Regions from separate parts of the Mesorhizobium sp. J428 genome, predicted to be linked through region 3. Evidence: riboswitches for the same ligand, from Rfam matches in the RefSeq annotation. Region 3 holds a riboswitch; each other region holds the start of a gene.
The links. Region 3 has a riboswitch for cobalamin ahead of LRS09_RS08285 (ribonucleoside-diphosphate reductase subunit alpha). Riboswitches for the same ligand answer to the same signal wherever they lie in the genome.
Positions count from the first base shown of each region.

Region 1 (7,417 bases), 2.4 Mb from region 3:
GCCCGGATGCTCTCCAGCGGGCCGTAGCTGGCAGGCCCGGTCAGCAGCGACAGCAGGAGAAAGACCACCGTCGTGGCGGCGAGCAGCCCGATGAGCGCGCGGCGGCTCATGGCGCGGACCCGCCTGGCGGGCAAGAGACGACACGCCGCCGCGCCTCGGCCAACGCCTTCACCGCCTCGATGACGAACGGCCCGCCGCAGGAAGCTGAACCGCGCGGCAGATGAATGCGCAGCGTGCCCTGCCCCAGGGCCCTGATCGCCGGATGCGAGGCGATCAGGTCGGCCAGCGCCGGCGTGTCGGCCAGCGGCTCGGGCAGCACGACGATGTCGGGCTTCTTCTCGACCAGCAGTTCAAGCGGAAACGGCGCCATGCCGGAATAACCAAGCTCGGCTGCGATGTTGCGCAGGCCCGCCGCCTGCATCGCCGAGTCGACCAGCGAGCCGGCACCCATGGCGATGCCGTTCTGGTCGTAGGCGATGGCGGTCGGCGGCGATCCGCACCGCCCGGCCTCGATGCGCGACAGCTCGCTTTCGAACGAAGACGCCATCTCTTCGGCGCGGGAGGTAGCACCAAGAATCGCCCCCATGCGCCGGATCTCGCCCGGGATCGTGTCCAGCGTCTGCGAATACTGGAATTCCTCGATCCGGTAGCCGAGGCGGCGCAGGAGCGGCGTGGTGTTGTGCAGCGAATAGGCGCCCGTGATGACCACGTCCGGTTTCGCTACCAGCACCTCCTCCGCCAGCCCGCGATTGTGCGGATAGGAAGTCGCGAGCGCGGAATGGAAGGAAAGGCCAGGGTCCGACGCGAGCTCCGACACCGAGACGAGCTGGCCGGGCGTGGCGAGCAGCATGGCCAACTGATCGGTGCAGACGTTGAGCGACATCACGCGGGAGGGCGGCGCGGCGACCGCGACGCTCACAAACCCAAGGCTCAGGCCGAATGCGAGGATAGGCGCTCTGTGGCGCCGTCCTCTGTCCTGCCGGACATCTCCCCCACGAGGGGGGAGATTGGCTGTCTCGGAAGGTTTCGCCGAACCCCAGCGGTGCAAGGTGGACGAAAGCGCGGAGCCTGGGAACCTCCCCCCTGCGGGGAGAGATGTCCGGCAGGACGGAGGGGAGCGTCGCAGGGCGCCGCCTTTCCCCTCTGCCGCCGGACGCTCATCCATCAGAACGTCGCCTTCACGCCCGTGAAGGCGGAGAAGCCCGGCGTGGCGTAGCCCCGGACCGTCTGGTAGTCGACGTCGAAGGCGTTCTCGACACGGACATAGACTTCGGTGGCATCCGTCGGCTTGTAGGCGAGCTTCGCGTTCAGCAGGAAATAGTCGTCCAGCTGGAAATCGCCGGAATCGACCGTATCGAGCGCGACCTTGCCGGAGGCGGAAAACGTCCACTTCTCCGCCGGCTGCACGACCGTCGACAGGCCGATCGCATGGCGCGGAATACGGATGTTGCGCGCGCCGGTTGCCGTGTGCGAGTCCGTGTAGGTGTAGGAGCCGGCGAGGCTGAGCCACTCGGTCGCCGTCCACGCAACCGACGTCTCGACGCCACGCGAGGTCGTCACGCCCGGGACCTGGTTGTAGCCGGGGCCCGAATAGGCGATCAGGTTGTCGATATCGATCTGGAAGAACGTGACGTCGGCGATCAGATTGTTCGCCAGCCTCTGCTCGACGCCGATGTCGTAGCTGATGCTCGTCTCGGGCTGCAGGAGCGGGTTGGCGCCGAACGGGCCGTACAGTTCGTTCAGGCTCGGCGCGCGGAAGCCCGTGCCGACCGAGGCGTGCAGTCGGGTGTTGGTCGGGAAGGCATAGGAGGCCGAGGCGCGATAGGTCCCGTAGCCGCCGAACGCGCTATGGTCGTCATAGCGGCCGCCGGCCGTCAGCGTCAGGCTGTCGACGGGCTGGAAAACCGCCTGTCCCCACACTCCGCCGATGGTGAAATCGGCAGACGCGCCGGGCACCTCAATCGACTGGCGCTCGTAGTCGGCGCCATACTGGAGCGTGATCCGCTCCGTCACGTCGAAAGCGCCCTGATAGTCCGCCTTCACGCGATCGCCGAGATATTCGCCGTCGAAGAACGTGCCGGTGATCGACCGGTCGATGTCGAAACCCTGCACGGAGAAGGTGTTGCGCGCGCGGCCGTCCATGAGATCGAGATTGAAACCCATGCGCCCCGCCAGCTGGCGGCTGTGGTTGGTCGCGGTCAGATTGTCGCCGATCGGGAAGGAATCGTCGAACTCGGCCGAGGCATTGATGTAGAGAAGCGAACCGAACACCGAGAAATTCTCGTTGAAGCGATGCTCGGCAGCAGCATCGACGGTCACGTTTTCATAGCCGTCACGTTCAGTGCCGTTCGCCGCTGACGAGATGCCGTCCGTGCGGAATCCGGTGATGTTTATCCCGGCGCGGGACATCTCCGTCGCGGCGCGCAGGCCGTAGCGGCCAAGCGCCGTGCCGTTGGAGCCGCCTTCGATGTGGAAGAGGTGCTGCACGCCGATCTTGTAGTCGGTCAACGTCGAAAGGCTGATCACGCCCGCGATCGCTTCCGAACCGTAGAGCGTGCTTTGCGATCCCTTGAGAACCTCGATCTCCTCGATCCCGCCGGTGAGCAGGTACTGGTAGGACGTCTGGACCTGCGGCGCGGTCGGGTCGCCGATATCTATGCCGTTGAACAAGGTCTTCACATACCGCTTGGGCTGGCCGCGCACGGCAAGGGACCCCTCGCCGCCGACGCTGCCCGGCTGGCTGATCGCGACGCCCGGAACGGTATCGAGATAGTCGATGACCGTCGGCTGCGACCTCTCCTCGATCTCCTTCTTCGTGACCTTCTCTACCTTGGAGCCGGTTTTAGTCTTGTCGCCCGGCGTGCGGTTCGGCGTCACCACAATCTCGCCGATGTCGATTTCCTGCGCTTCTGCCGGCGCCGTCCCCGCAAGAAGAATGGCAGCAAGCGCCGTCTGCGCCGCCAATGTAAGTGTCCTTGCCCCGTAAACCTTCATATCATCCCCCACCGGTCCCTGCCGGATCAGACTGCGTTTGCGCTGGTGGGGTGTTGCGATCCCGACCCAGCGATGACTTCTCGCCACCGCTGTTCGAAACAGCCCCGGAAGCTCCCCGCATCCGGAAGGTGACGTCGAAGGCAGGTCTCCTGGCTCACGGCTCGTCGGCGCATTCGCCTTCCCGGGCATTGCGCCCAGTGGCTTCGTGAATGCGCCTCACCGTTCACAGTTGCGGGGGCAGCTACGGCCTGGGGACGATCCCGTTCCGTATTCCCTTTTCATCCGCGCCCCGAGGACGCGGAAACCTTCGGCGGGAATCTCGTAACAAGCCGCCCGGGCGCGGTCAATTGCGCGGCACAGCGGCGAACCAGACAGAGCGGAGGGAGCGACGTGCTTCAGTTTGCCGATTCTCCAGCGATTCGAAACGGTTCGACCGATTGACTAGTCCCCTGAAAATGCGCGCAACTAGCCAATGCCGGGTGCAGAGCGACCGAAACCACGCCATCTGCACAATTCGCAGTCAGCCAACAGTCACATTTCCGCAACAGAGCCGCCGCAACTGGCCGGAAATGCGGCCAAACGGCGACGTTCCTGTTGAACTGGCAAAAGAAGTCCCGCACAAATTCGGCAAGGGACGCACAGCAGCCGACCGCTGGCGCTTTCGGGAACAGTTCGAAACGGAGAGCATAACAATGAATATTAGGGGCCTTCTTCTCGGCTCGGCGGCTGCCCTCGCAGCGGCGACCAGTGCGAATGCCGCGGACGCCGTCATGGCGCCCGAGCCGGAGCCGGTGGAATATGTTCGCGTCTGCGACGCCTATGGTTCGGGCTTCTTCTACATCCCCGGCACCGAAACCTGCCTGCAGATCTCGGGCTATGTGTGGTACCAGATCGGTGCGACAAGCGAGGGCGCTGGTGACACTCCGAACTATTGGGCTTTTGCCCGTGACGGATGGAACAAGAGCGTGCGCGCTCGTGTGAACTTCGACGCGCGGTCTGAGACCGAGTGGGGTACTCTCCGCTCCTATATTCGGTTCCAGGCTGACTGGAACGGCGTCGGCGACGGCAAAGTCGCAGCTGATCAGGCTTTCATCGAATTGGGTGGCCTTCGGATGGGTTACACCGAATCGGCTTGGGCCGAGACAGTCAATGGTATTTCGAGCTTCGGTTCGCACACTTGGGGTGGCCTCTATTACGGTTACCAGCAGCGTGCTCTGATTCAGTATAACTTCTCCTCCAATGGCTTCTTCGGCACGATTTCGCTGGAAGACGATACGTTGGACGGCGAAGGGTATGTGCCTGATGTCGTGGCGTTGATTGGATACGGTGCCGACTGGGGCGCCGTGTGGGCGCGTGCGGCATACGATGAGAGCTTTGATGGCACCCCGGATGGCTTTGGCGGTGTAAACGATGGTGGCTTCGCGGCTTCGATCGGCACCCAGATCAACGTGCCGAACATGCCAGGTTCGTCCTTCCGACTGATCGGCTACTATGCTGATGGTGACCATCAGTATGGTGCTGGCAGCAGTTGGACTGCCTATTCCACCATGGGCAACTCCGAATGGTCTGTGCTGGCGTCTTACTATCACCAGTTCACCGAGACCTTCGGGGCATCGGTCGGCGTGCAGTATTTCAACGATTTCTACCTCGCCGGAACTGATATTTCGTCGGGCGTCGATGGCTGGTCTGCTGACCTCGGCTTGGTGTGGGTGCCGGTCACGAACTTCGAGGTTCGGACCGAACTCAATTATGACGATAATGATCTTGAGGACGGCACGCTTTCCGGCATCCTCCGCTTCACCCGCTTCTTCTGATCGACAGATCAGATCAGCGTGATATCCAGAAGACCCGGCGGGCAACCGCCGGGTTTTTCTTTTCCGGCTGAACCAACCCGATCGGGATTGCCGGACCGCGCTCGCGACGCAATAGTGTCTGCGCACTGAGATCCTCCCGATGACAGCCATTCCCTTTACTCGCCAGAACATCACGCTCTCGAACTGGCGCGAGGCGCCGTATCATCGATGGAGCTTTGCCAACGTCAGCGAATTCGTTCCAACCGCGACGATTACCAGCGGGATTGAGAGCAATGCGGGCAGCCCGGGCGCATCACGCCTGGAGACCATGACGCTGACGCGGCCGGATGGAACACAGGTACCGGCCGCCGAGCACCTCGCCCTGGCACATGGCGACTGCTTTGTCGCAATGCGCAACGGCAACGTCGTTGCCGAATGGAACGCGCCCCACGGATCGACAGTCCGACCGCACCTCATATTTTCCATCTCGAAATCCGTGACGGGCATGCTGGCAGGGATCGCCGTCGGCGACGGCAAGCTCGATCCGTCGGCGCCGGTGTCGAACTATGTGCAGGTTCCAGCGGGCTCGGCTTACGAAACGGCCACCGTGCGGCACCTCTTCGACATGACCGTCAGCCTGGGTTTCGTCGAAGACTATCTGGACCTCGAAGGCGACTTCGATCGCTACCGCCGTTCGATGCTGTGGAACCCGGAGAGGTCCGGAACGAAGCCGGAAAGCATGGAAGCCGTGCTGATCGGGCTGCCCAAAGCCGACGGACCGCACGGGAAAGTCTTCGCCTATGCCTCCCCCAACACGGACATGCTCGGCATCGTGATCGAGCGCGCCACCGGAATCCGATTGCACGAGTACAATGCGCGACCGGCTTTGGACGCCGATGGGCGCTCGTGGGCCTGCTTATGTCACCGTCGATCGCATTGGTGCGGCCCGTGCCGCAGGAGGAATGTGCGTGACGGCACGCGACCTGGCGCGTTTTGGCCAGCTCGTGCTCGATGGAGGCCGTCACGACGGACAGCAGGTCATTCCAGGCGATTGGATCGACGATATGCGCAGGAACGGAGACCGGCAGGCCTGGATCGACGGAAATTTTTCCGCCTCCTTCCCGGACGGACGCTACAGGTCGTGCTGGGTACCAGCTCGGCACGCCGCATGACCACTTCGCGGGAGAAGGTATCCACGGGCAGCGCCTTTTGATCGACCCCGTCTCCAGGGTGGTGATCGTCAAGTTCTCGACCGTGCCGCTGCCGAGCGACGAGGCCGCGACGGTGCTGGATTTTGCCATGCTGTCACAAATAGCGGCGCGTTTGTGATTGAAGGCGGCACAAAATATCTTGATAATTTTTATCATGTATATTCTATAGGCGAGCGATCGTCGGCGTTTCAGGTGTTGCAGGAATGCACTTCTGAGGCGTGACATCCTCGCCAGCTGAAACTAGCGCTTTCGCGCCATCATATAGCTGTGTAATGTTATTACATTACGCACCATTCGGACCATGTGTCCGCAGCGTGCGTATGCCGGGGCCCCGACAGATCCACGTCAGCCCGGCGCAATGCAACATAACCGGGGTCAACCATGAAGTCCTTGAAACTCCTCTCCATCGCCGGCGCGCTGTCGGTGTCGCCCGGCGTCGTATTCGCGGCGGACGCGGTGCTGGCGCCTGAACCCGAGCCGGTCGAATATGTCCGTGTGTGCGATGCCTATGGCGCCGGCTTCTTCTACATCCCCGGCACCGAGACCTGCCTGCAGATCTCCGGCTATGTCTGGTACCCAGATCGGCGCGGCAAGCGATGGCGAGACGCCCAACTACAATGGCTTCGAGCCGGACGGCTGGAACAAGGGCGTGCGCGCGCGGGTGAATTTCGACGCCCGCTCGGAGACGGAATGGGGCACCTTGCGCTCCTACATCCGCTTCCAGGCCGACTGGAACGGCGTCGGCGATGGTGAGGTCACGGCCCACCAGGCATGGCTGAGCCTCGGCGGCTTCCGCGCCGGCTATTCCGAATCGGCCTGGTCCGACACGGTCGTCGGCGAGGTGGGGACGTTCGGATCGCATTCCGACAACGCAATGTCCTTCGGCGACCAGCGCCGCGCGATCATGCAGATACAATTTCGAGCGCAACGGCTTCTTCGGCGTGCTGTCGCTGGAAGACGACGCGCTAGCCGGAGAGGGTTACGTGCCCGACGCTGTCGCGGTCCTCGGCTATGCAGCCGGATGGGGCGGAGTCTGGGGTCGCGTCGGCTACACCGAGAGTTTTGACGGTTCGTCCTACGTCCTAGGTGGTGTTCCCGGCACCAACAGCGGCGGCTTCGCTGGTTCGCTCGGCCTTCAGGTCAACGTCCCGAACATGGAAGGCTCGTCGTTCCGACTGATCGGCTACTACGCGGACGGCGACCACACCTACGGCACGCTGCACGGCCCTGCCGCCACTGCCTTCGAAACGATTTATGGTGGCAACGGAAACTCCGAATGGTCGATCCTGGCGTCCTACGGGCATCAGTTCACCGAGACGTTCGGGGCCTCGGTCGGCTATCAGTATTTCAGCGATTTCTACTGGGGCGGTACCGACGTGAAGACCGGCCTGGACGGCCACTCGGCCGAACTGTCGCTGG
Region 1 covers NZ_JAJOMX010000001.1:4,082,980-4,090,396, reverse strand. The annotation lists gene LRS09_RS20510 (iron ABC transporter permease) at 1-110, opposite strand, end outside; gene LRS09_RS20505 (ABC transporter substrate-binding protein) at 107-919, opposite strand; gene LRS09_RS20500 (TonB-dependent siderophore receptor) at 1,165-2,964, opposite strand; cobalamin riboswitch at 3,116-3,318, opposite strand; gene LRS09_RS20495 (porin) at 3,474-4,808, shown strand; gene LRS09_RS20490 (serine hydrolase) at 4,948-6,000, shown strand; gene LRS09_RS20485 (porin) at 6,380-6,751, shown strand; gene LRS09_RS30395 (porin) at 6,648-7,064, shown strand; gene LRS09_RS20480 (hypothetical protein) at 6,982-7,417, shown strand, end outside.
Region 1: another riboswitch for cobalamin. It lies ahead of LRS09_RS20500 (TonB-dependent siderophore receptor); the one in region 3 lies ahead of LRS09_RS08285 (ribonucleoside-diphosphate reductase subunit alpha).

Region 2 (7,417 bases), 3.3 Mb from region 3:
CCGTAAAGCCGGCCCTCGCTGCAGAGGCATAAGTTCCATAATCTATCTTATGCGATCGTCCGATGCGGTGGTGAGCAGCCGTCGAACGGCACCGTTCACGCCACCCTACTCCTCAAACCGACCGGTGCCGTCGCGATCGCGCTCGTATCGTCTCGTGACCGGAAACGGCGGCAGCCAGGATTCGCGGCGGATGGTCCACAGTTCGTAGGTCGGCAGGAATTGGTCGGGCGCGTCCAGCGATCCCAGGCTCACCTCGACCTCGTCGCCGGTGCGGGCAAAGACGGACGAGCCGCAGCGCGGACAGAAATGCCGCCCGGCATAGTCGCGGGTCTCGCCCTCGATCGTCACCGCATCCTGCGGGAAGATCGCGGACGCGTGAAAGAGCGCTCCGTGATGCTTGCGGCAATCCAGGCAATGGCACAGCCCGACGCGGTATGGGCGCCCTGACGCCACGATCCGAATGTCGCCGCACAGGCAGCCCCCCGTGAATCGCTCCATGCTGCGTCTCCATCTCGAACTGCCGGAAGGAAGGATGCACCTCTTTGGACCTCGACGGAAGCTTGTTCACCCAACAACCTGTGTCAGACTGCCGAATATTTCAGATATAAACCGCTGTTTTTGCAATGAAAACTGAATTTCACCCGGGCGATTTCGGCTCTTCGTCATAGCCTAGGATTTTTATGCTCAATCCGCCTCGAGACGGAAAATCGCCCGGATTTGCGCCACGGCATGGGAAACGCTATTCGGGCAGGACAGACTGTGCGGAGAGCCCGCTCCTGTTCAGTCCTTCGATGCTCAACGACCACCCTCGCCTGCGATGAATTGATGGACTGGACCACGGCGGTAGTTCTGGCAGGCGCTGCGGCCGCGGGCTTCGCGCAAGGCGTCTCCGGCTTCGCCTTCTCGTTGGTGTCGCTGTCGATCTGGGTCTGGGCGATATCGCCGCAGCTCGCCGCGCCCATGGCCGTCTTCGGGTCGCTGGCCGGCCAGTTGGTGACCTTGCCTTGGGTCTGGCGCGGCTTCGACCTCGTGCTCCTCATGCCGCTGGTCATCGGCGGTCTTCTCGGCGTGCCGCTCGGTATCTTCCTGCTGCACTGGCTCGACCCGAACCTGTTCAAGCTGGCGCTGGGCATTTTCCTGCTGATCTATTGCCCACTCACTCTGCTGCTGCCGCATGACTTCCAGTTGCGCGCGGGCGGCCGCTTCGCCGACGCCGCCGCCGGCTTCATCGGCGGGGTCATGGGCGGACTGTCGGGCGCGTCTGGCCCGATCCCGACGCTGTGGACCACGTTGCGCGGTTTTGCAAAGGAGACGCAGCGCGGCGTGCTGCAGGCGTTCAACATCGCCATGCACGTGGCAACGCTGACCGGATACGCCCTCGCCGGCACGATCAACCAGGATACGCTCGGCATGTTCGCCCTTATCGCCCCGGCGCTGGCGATCCCGGCGGTCCTCGGCGTGCAGGTGTTCCGCCGCATGCCGACGCCGGCGTTTCGCCGGCTGGTCCTGCTGCTCCTGGTCCTCTCCGGTATCGTCCTGTTTTCGGGCAGCGTCCGCGCCTTTCTCGGATCGCTGTAGCCGCGCGCCCTCAGGCTTCGATCTGGACTGTGCCCAGCGGCCGCGAGCAGCAGGCCAGGATATAGCCGTCGGCGATCTCGTCATCGAGGATGCCGCCATTGTGCTGCATGTCCACCGGACCGTCGCACTTGACCTTGCAGGTGCCGCACAGGCCGAATTCGCAGGCCGCCGCGATCCTGACGCCGGCCGAGCGCGCCGTCTGGAGAACCGTCTGGCCGGACAGGCAGGACGCCTCGACACCGGAAAGGCTGAAGGTGATGGGCGTCGCCTCTGCAACCGTGCCATCAGCCGGTGCGGCGACGGGGGGCGCCTCTTCCCCGGCCGGCGCAGCGAAGCTTTCCTGATGATAGCAGGCCATGTCGAAGCCGGCATTGTCTAACATTGCGCGAACCGCCTGCATGAAGGGCTCGGGGCCGCAGCAGAACACTTCCCTGTCCCGGAAATCCGGCGAGAGCAGTGGCAGGCGCACCGCGTCGATGCGGCCCATATGGCCGAACCAGCTCTCGCGGCTCGACCGTTCCTCGATCAGGAAGCCGAGCGACAGGCCGGGCATCCGGCTGCCGAGAAGCTCGAGTTCCTTGCGGAAGATAATCTCTTCCGGCCGCCGCGCGCAGTTGACGAAGGCGACGTCCGTCCACGGCGCGCAGTCGTTCAGCCAGCGCAGCATCGACATCATCGGCGTGACGCCGGAGCCCGCCGATATCAAAAGATATTTGGCTGCGGGGTGGCGATGGAGCGTGAAGTCGCCGGCGGGGCCATAAGCCCTCAACAGCGAACCCGGGCGGACATTCTCGAACATCCAGCGCGTGCCCAGGCTGCCCGGCTGCGCCTTGACGGTCACCGCGATCGAGAACGGCCGCGACGGGCTCGACGACAGCGTGTAGGTGCGCATCAGCGGCTCTTCGCCGACCGGGAGCTCAAGCGTGACGAACTGCCCGGGCTGGTACCGGAACCAGGTCTGGTTGTCCGATCGAAACGTGAACGTCTTCACCTCCGGTGCCTCGTCCGTCACGCCGATGCATTCCAGCGTCTGCAGACGGTCGTTCCAGGGCGTCATCTCGTCGAGATGACGATAGAGGGACGGGGCGGCGAAGGCGTTCATGGTCCCCTCCCCGTGCTCAGGCGACGCTGCGCAGCGCAGGCTTGCCGCTGCCGGAGAGACGCGGCTCGATAAAGGCGCGTTACCACTCGACGAACTGCATCACGCCGCCCTCGTGGTCCGGCGAGTAAGGTCCCGGCTCGTAGGCGGGCGACTTGATGCCGAAGGCGTTCTCCTCGACGATCCGCCGGTCCTGGTCGTTGGTCTCGGTCCAGACATGGGTGAGCTCGGCAAGATCGTAGTCGACGCCTTCGACCGCGTCCTTGTGGACCAGCCATTTGGTCGTCACCGCCGTTTCCGTGGCGCTGATCGGCAGCACGCGGAAGGTCACGGCGTGGTCGCCCAGGATGTGGTTCCACGTTGTCGGATAGTGGTAGAGCAGCAGCGAGCCGATGCGGTCGGTCGATACGTCGTCGGACAGGTTTTTCCTGACCGCGCGTCTGCCGGTCATCGTGTAGCTGACCGCGTCGCGCAGCAGCGGCACGCGCGTGGTGCGGTACTGGCCGTCATCGGCGATGGTGAAGCGGCTGGGCAGGCCCGCCGCCTCGCAGCGCTGCCAGTGTCCGACGATCTCGGGATCGCCTTCCGCGCCCTGCACGCCGGTGACAGTCGGGGCCTCAGGGAAGGTCTTGCACAGTTCGGGATGATTGCCGGCGCAGTGATAGCACTCGCGGTTGTTTTCCCAGACGAGCTTCCAGTTGCCCTTCTCGACGATCGTGCTCTCGAAGGCGACCTTGGCCTCGGTGAGCCGATGCGGCTTGAAGAACGGCTCGACGGTCGCGCGGAAGGGGGCAAAATCGGCAGGTTCTTCGGCAAGACAGATGAAGACATAGCCGCCAACCGTCTCGCAGGCGACCGGCTTCAGCGAGAATTGCGACGGATCGAAGTCCGGTCCCATCTGGCGCGCGAAGAGCAGTTTTCCGTCGAGATCGTAGGTCCACTGGTGATAGGGGCAGACGAGCCGCGCCGAAGCCCCCTTCCCGCCCGGACACACCCGGCTGCCGCGGTGGCGGCAGGAATTGTGGAACGCCCTCACCTGCCCTTGCCGGTCGCGCACGATCACCACGGGATAGTCGCCGACCTGCAACGTCACATAGTTGCCGGGCTTCGGGATCTCGCAGTCATGCGCTGCGAACAGCCAGTCGCGATACCAGATCAGTTCCAGATCGACCTGGAAATAGTCCGGATCGGTGTAGAACGGCTGCTCGAGACTGTAGCCGTCGCGCCGGTTGCGCAGGCGGCGCAGCATGTCGTTGCGGATATCCATGTCCTGTCCTCGCGGTCCAAGGACTGAACTGGTGGTGATTTCAGGGAAGAGCATCCGCGCACGGCATTGCCGGGCACGAAGATCTGCCGCTTGACCGCCCACCGCGATCAGTCGAGTTCATCATGTCCAGGGCTGGTTTCCGGGCTTCGGAGCCGTCCTGTCGGACTGTCTCGACACCTTCCCGGGTTCGGCACCCAGTGGTCTCCCGTCGAGACGTTCAGCTCCGCTACCGTTGCGGGGGCAGCGCCGGCCTTTCACCGGCTTCCCAATTCTCCGGCGCGTTCATCGCGCGCCGGCACCTCGGACACGCTGATCTAAGCACCACCGCTCGATTCCGGGCCGCAGGAAAGCGACATCCACGGGGCAAAAGGCGACAGGACGATGCGGGCTACTTCGCCGAGATCAGGGCGCGGTCGTATTTGAACTGCTGGCCGCCGTCGCCGAACCAGCTCGCATCGAAGCTCGCCTGCTTGCGCTCGTGCCATGCCTGGGACGAGGTCGCCTGCCGCTTCCCCTGCTCCACCATCCCGGCGCATTCCCGGCGCGCATCGCCTTTCAACCGCAGAATGTCGCGCTCGACGCGCCTTGCATATTCGAGCGCGATGTCGCGGTGGCGCTTCTCGTGCCGCCACAGATGCGCTTCGAAAGCGGCCCACGCCTTGCGCACGGAAGCGCTCCCCTTCCCTGTCCACTTCGGGATCCGGTAGATGAACGCGATGTGCACATCGAGGCCGGTCACGACGCACCGGGTTCCGCTGACGCCGGCCTTGATGCCGCGCACGTCGAAGGTCATGCTGGTCGTTGCCACCTTGTGGTCGCGCTGGCCGGTGAGCTTCGGCCCTTTCCTGGCGATCTGCGCATAGATTTCCTGGCCGGTGCGGCCGCTCACCGTGTAGTGGATGGTCTTCTCGCTGTAGGTGACTTTGGCGGCCGAGTCGGACAGGCTCGGGGCCGCCAGGAGGACACCAAGGGCGATTGCTCTCAGGCTGGACTTCACGCGTCGTGGTCTCCCGGCTGACCGGGAGATCCGGTGCGCCGAACCAAATTATTGCGCGTGTGGACAAATGCAACCGTCGAGAGATATCGCCCGCCTCATCGAGATCATGGCCGCGCTGCGGACGCCAGGCACGGGCTGCGCGTGGGACCTGGAACAGACCTTCGCGACCATCGCGCCCTACACGGTCGAGGAGGCCTACGAAGTCTCCGACGCGATCGCGCGCAACGACCTGACCGACCTGCGCGACGAGCTCGGCGATCTGCTTCTCCAGGTCGTATTCCATTCCCGCATCGCGCAGGAGGCGGGCGAATTCGAGTTCGGCGACGTCGTCACCGCGATCACCACCAAGATGATCCGCCGTCACCCCCATGTCTTCGGCGATGCGGAGGCACGCGCGGCCGGCTCCGCCAAGGGCCAGTGGGACCGCATCAAGGCCGAGGAGAAGGCAGAGAAACGGGCGGCACGCATTGCCCGCGGCGAGAATCCGGAGGACCACGGGACGGGTTTCCTCGACGGGATTCCCGTCGCCCTGCCCTCGCTCACACGCGCGTTGAAGCTGCAGCAGAAGGCGGCGACGGTCGGCTTCGACTGGGGCGCGGCAGCGCCCATCCTTGACAAGATCGAGGAGGAGATCGGTGAGTTGCGCGCCGCGATGGCCGCCGGACGGCAGAGCGAGATCGCGGAGGAGTTCGGCGACATCCTCTTCGCGGTCGTCAATCTTGGCCGCCATCTCGACGTCGATGCCGAGGCCGCGCTCGCCGGAACCAACGAAAAATTCCGCTCGCGCTTCCATTTTGTGGAAAAGGCGCTTTCCGACGCGAAATCAAACCTGAATGATGCATCTCTTCAAGAGATGGAGGAGCTTTGGCAAAAGGCAAAGGAAAGGTCATAATAGGCTGATTCAGCACCTATTTCTGCCCGACCTTCGCGTTAAATTCGGCCAGCGCTGCAGGTGTTGCGCGAAGTTCGAGCGTTACCGACCCGTCATCATTGTCTTTTCGGGACTGGATCGCCGCGTTGCGGTAGAGCCAGTCGATCGAGCCGAGCTGCTCCGGCGCGAGGACAATCGTGGCGAGCGTCAGCGCGCCGGATATCCGCGCCTCCATCAGGTCCAGCAGCTGCGAAATGCCTTCGCCGGTGACAGCGGAGATCGCGATGGGCGGTTCCTTGTCCGGCGCGCGGCCCTCTTCGAGCAGGCGATGCCGGGTGCCCTCTTCCAGCAGGTCGATCTTGTTCCAGACCTCGATCACATGGCGGCTGTCCGATGCGTCGACGCCGAGATCGCCGAGAATGCGCTCCACGTCCTCGGCCTGAGCTGCGGTGTCGGGATCGGAAATGTCACGCAGGTGCAGCACGAGATCGGCCTCCACCACCTCTTCCAGGGTGGCGCGGAAGGCCGCGACCAGATGGGTCGGCAGGTCGGAGATGAAGCCCACCGTGTCGGAAAGGATGACGATCGTCCCGTGCGGCAGCCGCACCCGGCGCAACGTCGGGTCGAGCGTAGCGAACAGCATGTCCTCGGCCAGCACCCCTGCCCCGGTCAGCCGGTTGAACAGGGTGGACTTGCCGGCATTGGTGTAGCCGACGATGGCGACGATCGGATAAGGCACCTTCTTGCGCTTTGCTCGGTGCAGCTCGCGCGTGCGCTTGACCGTTTCCAGTTCGCGCTTCAGCCGCAGGATCTTCTCCTGCAGGATGCGCCTGTCGGCCTCGATCTGGGTTTCGCCGGGGCCTCCGAGGAAGCCCGCGCCGCCGCGCTGGCGCTCAAGGTGCGTCCAGCTGCGGACCAGCCGGCCCTTTTGATAATTCAGATGCGCGAGCTCTACCTGGAGCGAACCCTCCTTGGTGCGGGCGCGCCTGCCGAAGATTTCGAGGATGATGCCGGTGCGATCAAGCACCTTGGCCTTCAGTTCCTTTTCGAGGTTGCGCTGCTGCACCGGTGTGAGCGGGTGGTCGACGATCACCAGCTCGGCCTTCTTCTCCGCCACGACGGCCGCGAGGTCCTCGATCTTGCCGCTGCCGATCAGCGTCGCGGGACGCGGGTCGGCAACCGTCACGATTTCGGTGTGGACGGGTTCAAGGTCGATCGCGAGCGCAAGCCCGACTGCCTCATCATGCCTGGCTTGGGGAGAGCGCGACAGTCTCGGGCGAGAAAGCGAATCACCGCCCTCATCAGTGCGCGGATGACGCGTCAGCACCGGCACCACGACCACAGCGCGGCCAGTGCTTTCGGGAACAGCCTCCGCGGGTCCGGCTTTGCGGCCCCGCGGCTTGTCGCCGGTTTCGCTCAATCAGGCGCCTTCTTCGCCGTCGAACATCTGCACCGGCTGGCTCGGCATGATCGTGGAGATCGCGTGCTTGTAAACAAGCTGCGAATGTCCGTCACGGCGCAGCAGAACGCAGAAATTGTCGAACGATGTCACGACGCCCGTAAGCTTGACGCCGTTGATCAGGAAGATGGTCAGGGGGTTTTTGC
Region 2 covers NZ_JAJOMX010000001.1:4,934,435-4,941,851, forward strand. The annotation lists gene LRS09_RS24885 (hypothetical protein) at 1-6, shown strand, start outside; gene LRS09_RS24890 (GFA family protein) at 106-498, opposite strand; gene LRS09_RS24895 (sulfite exporter TauE/SafE family protein) at 826-1,578, shown strand; gene LRS09_RS24900 (hybrid-cluster NAD(P)-dependent oxidoreductase) at 1,589-2,680, opposite strand; partial or broken gene LRS09_RS24905 (aromatic ring-hydroxylating dioxygenase subunit alpha) at 2,697-3,944, opposite strand; cobalamin riboswitch at 4,057-4,262, opposite strand; gene LRS09_RS24910 (DUF922 domain-containing Zn-dependent protease) at 4,333-4,941, opposite strand; gene mazG (nucleoside triphosphate pyrophosphohydrolase) at 5,009-5,833, shown strand; gene hflX (GTPase HflX) at 5,850-7,232, opposite strand; gene hfq (RNA chaperone Hfq) at 7,233-7,417, opposite strand, start outside.
Region 2: another riboswitch for cobalamin. It lies ahead of LRS09_RS24905 (aromatic ring-hydroxylating dioxygenase subunit alpha); the one in region 3 lies ahead of LRS09_RS08285 (ribonucleoside-diphosphate reductase subunit alpha).

Region 3 (7,417 bases):
GGCGTCGACGGCGGGAGCATTGGGAATGAGATTCGCCGCGGTGGCTTTCGGTTCGGACCAGTCGAGCATTTTCTTGTTCTCCTTGAAATTCCTTGAGCGCTCGGCGCCGCCTCTCATCCGGCCCTTCGGGCCATCCTCTCCGTGAACGGGGAGGGTATGCCGTCAGGCAGGTGAGGGTCGGCGCCGGATTGCTCGATTGCAATCAGTCTTACTGGCAAGCCTCGCAGTCGGGATCATCGATGGCGCAGGCCTTGCCCCACGCGGCGTCCGGATTGACGATGATCTGCTGGGACACGGGTGCCGCGGCGACCACGGCCGACACCGCATTCAGCTTGCCGTCCGTGCCCTTCAGCGTCGACTTCTCGACATGGGTCGCCGAGCGCGAGCGCAGGTAGTAGGTCGTCTTCAACCCCTTCCTCCACGCCAGGCGATACAGCTCGTCCAGCTTCTTGCCCGACGGATTGGCGATGTAGAGGTTGAGCGACTGCGCCTGGTCGATCCATTTCTGCCGGCGCGAGGCTGCCTCGATCAGCCATGCGGTGTCGATCTCGAACGCGGTCGCATAGAGCGCCTTCAGGTCGTCCGGCACACGGTCGATCTGGCCGACGGACCCGTCGAAATATTTCAGGTCCAACACCATCACCTCGTCCCACAGGCCGCGCGTCTTCAGGTCGTGGACGAGCTGCGCGTTCACGACGGTGAAGTCGCCCGACATGTTCGATTTGACGAACAGGTTCTGGTAGCCCGGCTCGATCGACTGCGACACGCCGCAGATGTTCGAGATCGTCGCGGTGGGCGCGATCGCCATCGTGTTGGAGTTGCGCATGCCGGTGGTCTTCACCCGCCTGCGCAGCGTCTCCCAGTCGAGCGTCGAGGTTGCATCCATCTCGACGCCGGGCCGCGCCTCCTCCAGCAGGCGGATGGAATCGATCGGCAGGATGCCCTTCGACCAGAGCGAACCCTCGAAGCTCGGATAGCGCCCGCGTTCGGCGGCAAGATCCACCGAGGCGGAGATCGCATTGTAGCTGATCGCCTCCATTGAGCGATCCGCGAACTCCACCGCGGCGTCCGACGCATAGGGGATGCGCAGGACCTGCAGCGCATCCTGGAAGCCCATCAGGCCGAGACCGACGGGACGGTGCCTGAGGTTCGAGCGCCGTGCTTCCGGGATCGTGTAGAAATTGATGTCGACGACATTGTCGAGCATGCGCATCGCCGTGCCGACTGTCCTCGCCAGGCGGTCGAGGTCGAGACCCTTTTCGGTGACGTGGTTGGCAAGGTTGACGGAGCCGAGATTGCACACCGCCACCTCGTCCCTCGACGTGTTCAGCGTGATCTCGGTGCACAGGTTGGAGGAGTGCACGACGCCGACATGGCCCTGCGGCGAGCGGATGTTGCAGGGATCCTTGAACGTGATCCAGGGATGCCCTGTCTCGAACAGCATGGTGAGCATCCTGCGCCACAGGTCCACGGCGCGGACCTTGCGGAACACCTTCAAGCCGCCGGCTGCCGCCTTCGCCTCATAGGCTTCGTAGGCCGCGCGGAACGTCTTGCCGTAGAGGTCGTGCAGATCCGGCACCTCGTCGGGCGAGAACAGCGTCCATTCGGCATCGGCCTCGACGCGCTCCATGAACAGGTCGGGCACCCAATTGGCCGTGTTCATGTCGTGCGTGCGGCGGCGGTCGTCGCCGGTGTTCTTGCGCAGGTCGAGGAACTCCTCGATGTCGACATGCCACGTCTCGAGATAGGCACAGACCGCGCCCTTGCGCTTGCCGCCCTGGTTGACCGCGATCGCGGTGTCGTTGGCGACCTTCAGGAACGGCACTACGCCCTGGCTCTCGCCATTCGTGCCTTTGATGTGAGCACCGAGCCCGCGCACCGGCGTCCAGTCGTTTCCGAGACCGCCGGAATATTTGGCGAGCAGCGCATTGTCCTTGATGCCCTTGAAGATCGCGTCGAGGTCGTCGCCGATCGTGGTCAGGAAGCAGGAGGAGAGCTGCGGCCGGGTCGTGCCCGAATTGAACAGCGTCGGCGTCGAGGCCATGAAGTCGAACGAGGAGAGCAGGTCGTAGAACTCGATCGCCCTCGCCTCGCGGTCGATCTCGCGGATCGCCAGCCCCATCGCGACCCGCATGAAGAAGGCCTGCGGCAGCTCGAACCGCTTGCCCTTCGTGTGCAGGAAGTAACGGTCGTAGAGGGTCTGGAGGCCGAGATACTGGAAGTTCAGGTCGCGTTCCGGCTTCAGGGCCGCGCCCAGCCTGGCGAGGTCGAAGCGGCCGAGCTCCGGATCGATCAGTTCGGCTTCGATGCCCGTCTTCACGAAATCAGGGAAATAGCTCGCATAGCGCGTGGCCATGTCGGCCTGCGTCGCCAGTTCCGTCCGGCCGGAGACGAAGGACAGCGCCTCCCGCCGCAGCCGGTCGAGCAGCAGGCGGGCGGAGACGAAGGCATAGTTCGGCTCCTGCTCGACCAGCGTGCGCGCGGCGAGGATCGGGGCGAGCGACAGTTCGTCGAGCGTGATGCCGTCGTAAAGATTGCGCCGTGCCTCGGCGAGGATCGGCTGGGCCGAGACCGCATCGAGACCGTCGCAGGCCTCTTCGACGATCCGCGCCAGCCGCGCCTCGTCCAGCGGCAGGAGCACGCCGTCCTCGGCCTTGACGTGCAGCGACGGCGCCGCCTGTTCGACGGCCGCGGCCTTCTCGGCGGCGCGCTCGCGCGCCCGTTCCTCGCGGTAGAGCACATAGGCGCGCGCTACCTTGTGATGCTCGCCGCGCATCAAGGCGAGCTCGACCTGGTCCTGCACGTCCTCGATATGGAAGATGCGACCCTCGCCCGCGCGCCTTGTCAGCGCGGAAACGACCTGCTCGGTCAGGCCTTCCACAGCATCATGGACGCGCCGCGAACCGGCCGCCGTCGAGCCCTCCACCGCCAGGAAGGCCTTGGTGAGCGCCACGGTGATCTTCGTGGGATCGAACGGCGTCAGGCCGCCGTTGCGCCGGATGACCCGGTAGCCGGGCTCGGCGTCGCGCCGCGCACCGGTGTCGAGGGAGGGTGGAACCGGTGAGGTTCCCTTGGTGTCGAGTGTCGCAGTCGCCGGCATCTTTTCCCCGTAGGCGTTGTGGACGGGGATGGCGTGGAACGCATGCCGGACGCGGGCTCCTCAAGCCGCACGCAGACACAGCGCACCGCCGGGACACCCCGCCCGTGGTTCGTTCAGATCCGTCACGGCAGGTCTCCTGGCTCGCAGGTCGCCGCTTTTGTCGGCCTTCCCGGCGCCGTCGGGCACCAGTGGCAAAACTCGACGCAAGCTCACTGCTTACAGTTGCGGGGGCAGCGCCGGCATTGTGAACACGCACCGGCTTCCCTCTTAGCTTCCGAGCTGGAACGACTCGGAAGAACCATGACCACAACATCTAGAAGGAAAGGCCCTCGGACTGTCAACAGGTCGCTTCAACTGTTGTGTGAAAGTCCGTGTCGGTTATGTTTCGCCACCGAGCCTTGGGAGAAGTGGACGTGACGAAGACACGCATTGCGATTGTCGGCCTCGGCATGGCGGTGACACCGCATGCGCGCGGACTGACGGGTTTGGCCGATACGGTCGAGGTCGCGCATGCCTATGCGCGCAGCGAAGAACGACGACAGGCTTTCGGCGCGAAATTTCCTTTTCCGCTCTGCGACAGCCTCGACACGATCCTGAACGACGACAGCGTCGAAGCGGTGGCGGTTCTCTCGCCGGCCAACACGCATCGCGACATCGCGATGCGTTGCGCGGAGGCCGGCAAGCATGTGCTGATGGAGAAGCCGCTGGAGATCACCACCGCGCGCGCCGAGGAACTTGTGGCCGCCTGCCGCAAGGCGGGGGTCAGGCTCGGTGTCGTGCTGCAGCATCGGTTCCGGCCGGCCGGGGTTAAGCTGGCGGAGATGCTGCGCGCGGGCGAACTGGGCGCCATCGTCGGCTGTTCCACGATCATCCGGCTGTGGCGTCCCCAGTCCTACTACGACGAGCCGGGTCGCGGCACTCTGGCCCGCGACGGTGGCGGCGTGCTGATCTCGCAGGGCATCCACACGCTCGACCTGATGCTAAGCCTCGCCGGCCCGGTCGAGGAGGTGACCGGGTTCACGACGACCACGCCGGTTCACCGCATGGAGGCGGAAGACATGGTCTGTGCGGCCGCGCGGTTCGCCAATGGTGCGATCGGCACGATCGACGCGACGACGGCCGCCTATCCCGGCTTCCCCGAGGAGATTATCCTCACCTGCGAGAAGGGCACCGCGCTGCTGCGCGGCACCGAACTCCTCGTGCAGTTTCAGGACGGCCGGAAGATCGCCATGGAACCCGACCGCTCGGCGGGAGGCACCGGAGCCGACCCGATGGCCTTCCCGCACGACTATCACCGAGCCGTCATGGCCGATTTCGTCGAGGCGATCCGCACCGGCCGCGACCCGAAGGTGACCGGCGAGGAAGCTCTCAAGGTCCACCGCCTGATCGACGCGCTGATCGAGACCGGCCGCGCAGGCCGGCCCGTCCGCTGCGAGGCGAGCTGACGGTAATCGCCTGCAGCAGGCCGCTTACTTCCGGGTCGAGAAGCGGATCATTCTCATCCCCCCACACAGTTCTGGATGGTGCTTGCTCATCAGGAACGCAGCAGCCGCTTCTTCCGCCAAGGCGCGTTGGCCTCCCAGTCGCCGGCCATGATGCAGCCATAGGGCAGCACTTCGTCGACGATCTCGGCAAGGCCATAGTCCTCGATCTGCCGACGGACGGCGGACGCGCTCTTGTAGGCGCTCGGCAGTTCCGAGATGTCGGTGACACCCGAAAAGAACCGCGCGTCGATGCCCTTCGTTTCCTCGGCGAAGATCTCCTCGACGCTCCGGTGGCCCTGAAGCCGCTTGTGCTGGGTGCGCGAGAAGTTGCGCCCCGCGCCGTGCGGCGAGAAGCCCAATCCATGCGCTGCATCCTTTCCGCGCGCGATCAGCACCGGCTCCGCCATATTGAGCGGGATGAGCGTCAGGTCGGTCGCGTCGTCCGCCCAGTTATCGAAGGCGGGCGTCGCTCCCTTGCCGTGGTAGAACAGGCCGTCCGTGCGCCGGAAGACGAAATTGTGCTCGTTCCAGAACCGGTCGCCGACCTTGGCGGAAAGACGCTCCGCCGCGAGGTCGTGGATCAGTTCGTGGTTCGCCTTCGTCCAGGCGCGGATCGTCTGCAGCGCGTCCCAGTAGCTCTCGCCTTCCTGCGTGTCGGCGGGAATCCAGGCGTTCTGGGGCAGGGTCGCCGGCGACAGCCGCCTGCGGAAGTCCTCTGCGATCTTCATGCCGCGGGAATAGAGCCGTGCGCCCGGCGCCCGCGAACCGTGATGGGTCACAAGCGCCGTCTCGCCGGTCGACTTCAGCGTGCCGACGAAGGCGAAGTGGTTGCCGTCGCCCTGCGTACCGAAATGCTCGATCGCCACGCTCATGTTGTCGCGCAGATAAGGATTGGCGTCGATTCGCGCGGCAAGCTCCGCCGGCGGCCGAATCTGCTGGCCGCGCGGCCGCCCGCCGGGTCCGAAATGCGTCACCGCATGGACCGCGTCGAGCAGGGCGGCAGGCGACACGCCCGGAAAGATCGAGATCGCCATCGAGCAGCAGATGTCGGCCGAGTGCATGCCGGGATGAATGGCCTCGGAGACCACCACGCCTCCGACCGGAATCGTCCCAAGAGGGCCCGCCGGGCAGGCGTCGGGCATGATCGCGCCGGCGCGCACCACCGGCGTGCGCATCAGCACGCGCATGGAGTTGCTCACAGCCGCGACGTTCGCCGCCTCGTGGTCGTTCTCGGCCGCGATGTTGACGTGGAACGACACCGCGTCCTGCGCATGCAGCGGGATCGCCGGCGGCGGCTCGAAAGCTCGCGCAGCCGCGATCGCCTCGGCATGGGAGCCGCCGCGCGCGAGCACCTCGTTGCCGGCCGCCAGCGCGTCACGGAACCACTTGCCCTGCGCCAGTCCGGCGTCGATCAGATCCTGTCCACTCAGCACGTCAACCATCTCATCCATCCACATTCATCCGTTCATTCAGTCCAGCGACGGCAAGGGTTGCGAGACGATTTTCCGCCACTTCGCCAGGAACGAAGGGAGGTCTCGATCCTCCACGCCTTTCGGCCACCCCGTGAGGGGCTGCGTCTACCTGTAGTCCCGCCGGCATCCGGCGCTGGTATCGATGGTCGGACGACAAGAGGCTGCAGGACTCTCGACAGGCCTTTCGGCCCGTCGGGCGGATTCGAACCGCCATTACCGATGTAGTCCTGCACGCATTCGTCCTTCCGGGTTGGCGACAAGAAACGTCACGACGGTTTCTGAGCTACTTCGCACCTATACGGATGCGAGGGGCGACTTGAACGCCCGACCTCCCGGCCGAAGCAGGGTGCTCTATCCTGTAGTCCTGACTGCATTCGCCCTTCCATGCCTGGCGGCAAGGATCGGCAGGACCGATCTGCTGCGCTACCGCGGTTGCCTGCGGGGGTGAATCGAACACCCGACCTCCCGCTCGAAAGCGGGCGCGCTACCTGTAGTCCTGCCTGCATCCGCCAATGCATTTAGTGAGCGGCGACAAGGATGACGAAACTCCGGGAACCCCGCTCATGCCAGAGAGCGCCTGCGAGGTGGGGAGTCGAACCCCACGGGCAGTCCCGCCTTCGATGCTGTAGTTCCGTCTGCATTCGCCGCGATAGGAGGCGTGACGACAAGGTGTCGCGGAACGTTGCTATCCAATCAGCTACGACGTCTCTCGACCTCGGCGGGAATCGAACCCGCATACATGTAGTTCCGCGTTCATTCGTCACGCAGTGATATTGTCTCCTTTTTCCAGTCTCTTTGGCAATCCCGATACGCGATGACGACAAGGGTGATGAAACGTCGCCCGCCTTTCGGCGAACACCTGCTCTATCCGCTGAGCTACGGGCCCGCAGTGGTGGACCCGGCGGGATTCGAACCCGCGACCTGGAGGGTAACAGCCTGTAGTACCATCGGCATTCGTCATGCGCTTTCGGGTGCTCCCGGCGGACGCGCCGCCGGAAGCCTGGTCAGAGTTTGGTCGCCTCGATGGCGCGGACCCAGTGATCCGGGTCGTTACCGCTCGACACGAAGCCCGCGACCACGTCGAACACACGGTCCGAGAAGCCGCCGACGTTCAGCACGTCGCCGGAGCCCTTCGCCTGCGTCGTCGCATAAGGCTGGATGTCGATGCAGACCAGCTTGGCCTTCGGGTTCATCGCCTTCAGCTTTCGCCATTCCTGCATCGTCCCCGTCCCCTGGTGCGGATGCGCCGTAGCGTCGACCCAGGACTGGTTGTCCGAGACGAACAGCACCAGGTCGACTTTTGCACGCTCGCTCACCAGCCGCGCCAGCGGAGCCGAACAGTTCGTTCCGCCACCGCCGAT
Region 3 covers NZ_JAJOMX010000001.1:1,672,852-1,680,268, forward strand. The annotation lists partial or broken gene LRS09_RS08280 (ribonucleotide-diphosphate reductase subunit beta) at 1-69, opposite strand, end outside; gene LRS09_RS08285 (ribonucleoside-diphosphate reductase subunit alpha) at 209-3,100, opposite strand; cobalamin riboswitch at 3,209-3,418, opposite strand; gene LRS09_RS08290 (Gfo/Idh/MocA family protein) at 3,514-4,545, shown strand; gene LRS09_RS08295 (RtcB family protein) at 4,635-6,026, opposite strand; gene LRS09_RS08300 (TROVE domain-containing protein) at 7,061-7,417, opposite strand, start outside.